2 regions of the Afipia sp. P52-10 genome follow, and region 2 is predicted to be linked to the other one. Evidence: riboswitches for the same ligand, from Rfam matches in the RefSeq annotation. Region 2 holds a riboswitch; the other holds the start of a gene.
What was found. A riboswitch is a leader RNA that binds a small molecule or an ion and turns the genes downstream of it on or off. The one in region 2 is predicted to bind S-adenosylmethionine.

Region 1: another riboswitch for S-adenosylmethionine. It lies ahead of X566_RS05935 (O-succinylhomoserine sulfhydrylase); the one in region 2 lies ahead of X566_RS04890 (homoserine O-acetyltransferase).

What each region holds. Positions count from the first base shown of each region.
Region 1 covers NZ_AZSJ01000003.1:979,412-982,815, forward strand. The annotation lists gene X566_RS05930 (2'-deoxycytidine 5'-triphosphate deaminase) at 240-1,346, opposite strand; SAM riboswitch at 1,467-1,546, shown strand; gene X566_RS05935 (O-succinylhomoserine sulfhydrylase) at 1,617-2,822, shown strand; gene X566_RS05940 (SGNH/GDSL hydrolase family protein) at 2,895-3,404, opposite strand, start outside.
Region 2 covers NZ_AZSJ01000003.1:774,119-777,522, reverse strand. The annotation lists gene hisC (histidinol-phosphate transaminase) at 1-207, opposite strand, end outside; gene X566_RS04895 (chorismate mutase) at 288-1,163, opposite strand; SAM riboswitch at 1,344-1,423, shown strand; gene X566_RS04890 (homoserine O-acetyltransferase) at 1,526-2,716, shown strand; gene metW (methionine biosynthesis protein MetW) at 2,721-3,404, shown strand, end outside.

The DNA.
Region 1 (3,404 bases), 210 kb from region 2:
GCGATTGCCTCGGCCCCATTATGGATGACCCGATCGCCGTAAAACCCCGATCGCGCCGGCTTTCCAGCAGCTCCTGCATGGTGATCTGCGTCAATGCGTCGAGCGCAGCGAACGGTCGTCGAACGCCAGCAGCTGCGGATTGCTCACCAGCGCGCACGCCTCGCATCGCTCCGCTTGCGGGCGCCCCCACGATCCACCTCAACGTTCGATAGCCCGCGCGCTCCAGCCGCCGCGCCGACCTAAATCCGGAAGTGCTTCGACAGCTTCAGGCCCTGCGCCTGATAATTCGAGCCGATGCGCTGGCCATAGAGCGCATCGGGCCGGCTGATCATCTTCTCATACACGAGGCGGCCGACGATCTGGCCATGCTCGAGAATAAACGGCACTTCGCGCGAACGCACCTCCAGCACCGCCCGCGAGCCTTGCCCGCCGGCGCCGGCATAGCCGAAGCCGGGATCGAAGAAGCCCGCATAGTGAACTCGGAATTCGCCGACCAGCGGATCGAACGGCACCATCTCGGCGGCATAGTCCGGCGGCACCTGCACGGCTTCCTTGGACGCGAGAATATAGAACTCGCCGGGGTCGAGGATCAGGCTGCGATCTTCGCGCGCCATGATCGGCTCCCAGAACTCCGCCATCGGATAACCGGCGCGGCGGTCGACATCGACGACGCCGGTGTGGCGCTTGGCGCGATAGCCGACGAATCCATTCGAGCCCTCGCCCGACAGATCGACGCTGAGCGCAAGGCCGTTGGTGAGATCGGCCTCGTCGGCATCGACCAACCGCTCCTGCGCATGCAATGCGGCCAGCGCCGCGCCGTCCAGCGCCGCCTCTCCCTGCCGGAAGCGGATCTGCGACAGCCGCGAGCCTTCGCGCAGCAGCACCGGAAACGTCTTCGGCGAAATCTCCGCATAGAGCGGGCCATGATAGCCGTGGTCGATCATGTCGAACCGACGGGTGCCGTCGGCGATGACGCGGGTGAACACGTCGAGGCGGCCGGTGGAGCTTTTCGGGTTGGCGGCGGCGGCCACCGACGGCGGCAGCGCCAGGCTCTCGATCAGCGGCACGATGTAGACGCAGTTGGTCTCCAGCACCGCGCCGTCAGCGAGGCTGATCTCATGCAGCTTCAGATCCTCGATCCGGTCGGCGACGGTGGCGCCTGGGCCTGGCAGGAAGCTCGCGCGCACACGGTAGGCGAGATCGCCGAGCCGCAGATCGAGGCTCGCCGGCTGGATCTGGCTTTCGATGAACGGATAGGCGGGCAGGATCGCGCCCGCGTCCGCCATCGCCGCGATCATGCGGTCGGGAAGGATTCCTTTCGCGTCGGGCGGCAGCGCAAGCGGCACGTCGTCATCCTTCAATCGGCTGGGCGGGACCGTGGAACGGCCCGAATTCAAAGAGTTTGAGCATCTTTCCGGTTAACCGAAGCCTGTCTTGACGGGAAGGGCGTCACCGACTAAGAGCAACACTTATCCCGTGGTGATTTGAGCCGGCCGGCTTGCAGCCACGTTAAATAAATCGCTAAACAGGCCGGGGACACATGTGATCCCGGCCCGCAGGGTTTAAGCCCGAGGCCGGTTTTTTATTGGCCGGAACAGGCCAACAAGGAGGTCACAGTGTCCGATTCCAAGTCTGCTGCCGCCGGCACCCGCCACTACCGCCCTGAAACCCGCCTCGTCCACGGCGGCACGCTGCGCTCGCAGTTCGGCGAGACATCCGAGGCGTTGTTCCTGACGCAAGGGTACGTCTACGAGAGCGCCGAGCAGTGCGCGGCCCGCTTCGCCAACACCGACCCCGGCTTCATCTACTCCCGTTTCGCCAACCCGACCGTGTCGATGTTCGAGCAGCGCATGGTCGAGCTTGAAGGCGCCGAGGCGGCGCGCGCGACTGCAACCGGCATGGCGGCGGTGACGACCGCGGTGCTGGCGCCGCTGCGCGCCGGCGACCATGTCGTCGCAGCGAAGGCAATGTTCGGCTCGTGCCGCTTCGTGGTGGAAGACCTGCTGCCGCGCTACGGCATCACCTCGACTTTGGTGGACGGGCTCGATCTCGACCAGTGGCAGAAAGCGATGCGGCCGAACACCAAGACGCTGTTTCTGGAGAGTCCGACCAACCCGACGCTGGAGGTGCTGGACATCGCCGAGATCGCCAAGATCGCGCATGCGGGCGGCGCGCGGCTGATCGTCGACAACGTGTTCGCGACGCCGATCTGGCAGAGCCCGCTCGCGCTCGGCGCCGACGTGGTGGTCTACTCCGCGACGAAACACATCGACGGCCAGGGACGCTGCCTCGGCGGCGTGATCCTGTCGAACAACGACTTCATCCAGGAACACATCCATAACTTCCTGCGCCAAACCGGCCCGTCGATGTCGCCGTTCAACGCCTGGGTGCTGCTGAAGGGCCTGGAGACGCTCGGCGTGCGCGTGCGCCAGCAGACCGAAAACGCAGCGAAGGTCGCAGACGCCTTGGCCAAGCATCCGAAGATCTCGAGACTGATCTATCCCGGCCGTGACGACCATCCGCAGGCGGCGATCGTCAAGAAGCAGATGCGCGCTGGCTCGACCATGGTCGCCTTCGAGGTGAAGGGCGCGCGCGCCGCAGCGTTCCGCACGCTGAACGAGCTGAAGGTTGCCCGCATCTCCAACAACCTCGGCGACTCGAAGAGCCTGGTCACGCACCCGACGACGACGACGCATCAGCGCCTGACTGAGGAAGCCCGCGCCGAACTCGGCATCACTGAGGGCATGATCCGCTACTCCGCCGGCCTCGAACACGCCGACGATCTGATCGAGGATCTGTACGCCGCACTGGAGAAGGCGTGAGGCACGTCTTATCCTTGCGCATATCCTTCTTTGCCCCTCCCTTGTGGGGGAGGGGTGTTCTCTTTCCAGCCCTTACATCGGCCGGTAGAGCAGCACGTCCGGTGGAATCTCGATGCCCGCCTGAACCCGCGACACCGTGTCGATGATGGTGTCGCCGAGCAACTGGGCGAAGCAGGCATAGCCCCAGTCGTTCATGTGCAGACCGTCGTGAATGACGAAGCTGTCGAACGGCAGCTTCTGGTCATCGTGCCACCCTCGCATGACGGAGAAGCGCGGGAAGTGCGCGATCTGCCGCGCCTGCGCGATCCGCGTCAGCAGGCTGACCATCTTGTTGCTCTTCTCCTCGGCGTCCTTGCTGGTGGTGGCCGGCACGAACTGCGGATCGATCAGCACGACGTCGGCGCCGGTCGCCTTCAGCTTGTCGATGCCCTCGTTGACCAGCGCCTCGGTGCGCGCAACGGCCGCGTCATCTTCCTTGATCACGGTGTTGGTGCCGAGCTGCCAGATCACCAGGTCCGGCTTGGCGTCGAGCACCGCGACCTTGATCCGCTTCAGCATCTGCACCGTGTCCTCGCCGCCGAT
Region 2 (3,404 bases):
CTCGCGCAAGACCCGGGAAGAGCCTTCCGGATAGTCCTCAAGATGGGCCGCACAGTCCCGGTACGCGGCGATCGCCTTTGGCGAGGGGCCGAGTGGGGTCTCGTTGGCGGACAGCTTGTAGACTTTGGCGACGCCCGGAGCTTCGCTCTTGCCCGGAACATAGGGGGCAATATCGAGAACGCCAGGACGCGGCATCGGACGGGACATGGACTTGAACTCCGGACTTGCTCTTGAAGGCGCAGGGCCTCGACATCGGTTGGGTTATGAAAGCGGTCTGTCGGCAGCGGTCAGACGTGTCGATGGACGCCGTTGGCCGGCACCCTATAGCGGCTCGCATGGCTGCCGACGAGGGCACTCGAGCGCAACGAGGCCCCCGCTCCGATCAGGGCTGATTTCAGCCGTTCCAGCCCGTCGGGCGTGGTGATGGAGACGAGCAGCACGGCACCGTCGAAAGCGGTATCGGGCACCGCCACCACTTCGGCGATCGGCGAGATCGCGCGGGCCACCTCGGCGCTCCAGCCGGACACACGGATCGAAACCATCTCGACCTCGGTGACGAAGGCGTCGTCGGCGACCCGCGAAATCACGAACACCGGCAGCGCGGCCGGATGGTCGGCGCGCTCCAGGAACGGCAGCCGGGCGATGATCTTCGGCGCGTTCGCAGGCTCGAGCGCGGTCCACCATGCGGCGCGACTGTCGGTCGCCGACACCAGCGCGAGATCGCCCTTGGACTTTGCGACAGCCTCGACCGCGGCCGCGGCGCTGAAATGCGGCACGAACGGCACGGTGAAGCCGAAATGGAAGCGGGCGGAATCGCGCATCGCCGAGTCGCCCGCAGACAGGTCGGCATGCATCGAGAACGGCGCCTGGACATAAGTGAAGGTGGAGATGATGACGCGCCAGATGCTCTCGACCGTGTCAAGCGGCAGCATGCCTTTGTGGCGCTCCACCAGCCGGCGCATCATGCCCGCCTCGCGTGCGGGGCGGAAGGCGGAGCCGACCTCCTCGGTCTTCTTCACCGCGATCAGGCGGTCGATGATCTGGCCGCGCTCCATCAAAAGACCGTGCATCGCCTCGTCGATGCGATCGATCTCCTGGCGCAGGTCCTGCAACGAAACCTGCGTGTCCTGCTGTTGAGGCGCGGGGGCCGGCGATTTCGACATGGAAACCCTCAAAAGCGCGGCAATGGCGTCGGAGCCCGAGCCGCGCTGGCCGCATTGATAGGAAAGACGGACGGCGAAAGCAAAGAAAACATTGATAAATTTACGCCGGACGGAGGCGGCGGCACCCGCTGCGCGCGCGGGCCTTGCCTTGACGCGGTGGCGGACGAAGACTAAAACCCTAACCCACTCCGTGGTCATTTGAGCCGGCCGGCTTGCAGCCACGTTAAATAACTCGCTAAACAGGCCGGGGAACGTGATCCCGGCCGAACCTCCCGTTCAGGCCGGTTTTTTATTGGCTTGGCGGGGGCTGACGACGACAAGGGTGCGCGCCGGATGGCGCGACCACCCCCGAAGAGGCCGAGATGGTGACTGTGCAGCCGTTACCGAGTTCGAGAGCGACGCCGCGTCGCGAGGCGGACGATCCGTCGTCGCTGGTGATGACGTTCGGGCCCGATCAGCCGCTGCAACTCGACTGCGGCGTGGCGCTGGCGCCGTTTCAACTCGCCTACCAGACCTACGGCACGCTCAATGCCGACAAGACCAATGCCATCCTGATCTGTCACTGGCTGACCGGCGACCAGCATGTCGCCAATGTGCATCCCGTCACCGGCAAGCCCGGCTCCTGGGACGTGATGATCGGTCCCGGCAAGCCGATCGATACCGACCGCTATTTCGTGATCTGCTCGAACGTGCTCGGCGGCTGCATGGGCTCGAGCGGGCCGTTCTCGACCAACCCGAGCACGGGCGAACTGTGGGGCCTGGATTTTCCGGTCATCACGATCCCCGACATGGTGCGCGCGCAGGCGATGCTGCTCGATCGCCTCGGCATCGACACGTTGTTCGCCGTCGTCGGCGGCTCGATGGGCGGCATGCAGGTGCTGCAATGGGCGTCCGCCTATCCGCAGCGGGTGTTCTCGGCCTTGCCGGTAGCCTGCAGCACGCGGCATTCGGCGCAGAACATCGCCTTCCACGAGGTCGGCCGTCAGGCGGTGATGGCCGATCCGGACTGGCGCGGCGGCCGCTATTTCGCCGAAGGCATCGTGCCGCGTCGCGGGCTGAGCGTCGCTCGCATGGCCGCGCACATCACCTACCTGTCGGATCCGGCGCTGCACCGGAAATTCGGGCGGAAGCTGCAGGATCGGGCGATGCCGACGTTTTCGTTCGATGCGGATTTCGAGGTCGAGAGCTATCTGCGCCACCAGGGCTCGTCGTTCGTCGATCGCTTCGATGCCAACACCTATCTCTACCTGACGCGGGCGATGGACTATTTCGACATCGCTGCCGATCATGACGGGGTGCTGGCGGAGGCCTTCCGCAATACGCGGACGCGATTCTGCGTGGTGTCGTTCACCAGCGACTGGCTGTTTCCGACGTCGGAGTCGCGGGCGATCGTGCATGCCCTCAATGCCGGCGGTGCGCGCGTGTCGTTCGCGGAGATCGAGACCGACAAGGGCCATGACGCGTTCCTGCTCGATCTGCCGGAGTTCTTCGACATCGTCCGCGCCTTCCTCGAATCCGGCGCGGCTGCACGCGGCCTGCCGCGGAAAGGGTGAGGCGATGGCGGTGACCGAGACGACTGCGCTGCGCGAGGCAGCGGCGAAGGCCGGCGCGACTGTGCCGCCGGCGGACGCTGCGCAGAAGCCGCACCGCGCCGACCATCTGCTGGTGGCGGCAATGGTCGAATCCGGCTCGCGCGTGCTCGATGTCGGCTGCGGCGACGGTGATCTGCTGCGGCTTCTGGAGACGCGCGGCGTCGATGGACGCGGCATCGAGCTGTCACGCGAGGGCGTCAACCGCTGCGTGGCGAAGGGGCTTGCCGTCATCCAGGGCGACGCCGACACCGACCTTGCGGATTATCCCGACGATGCCTTCGATTATGTGATCCTGTCGCAGACGCTGCAGGCGACGCGGCAGCCGCGGGTGGTGCTCGAGCACATGCTGCGGATCGGCCGGCACGGCATCGTCTCGTTCCCGAATTTCGGCCACTGGCGGATGCGGCTGCAATTGCTGTTCAAGGGCCAGATGCCGCGCACCGACAATCTGCCGGCGAGCTGGTACGACACCGCCAACATCCATTTCTGCACGATCAAGGATTTCGTGCAGCTCTGCGATGAGATCGACGCGTCGATGGACCGCGCCGTCGCGCTCGACGGCTGGGGCACGCCGCTGCGCCTGAACGCGCCGTGGTGGTTCTGGAATCTGTTCGGCGAGCAGGGCGTGTTCCTGCTCAGCCGTGCCGGC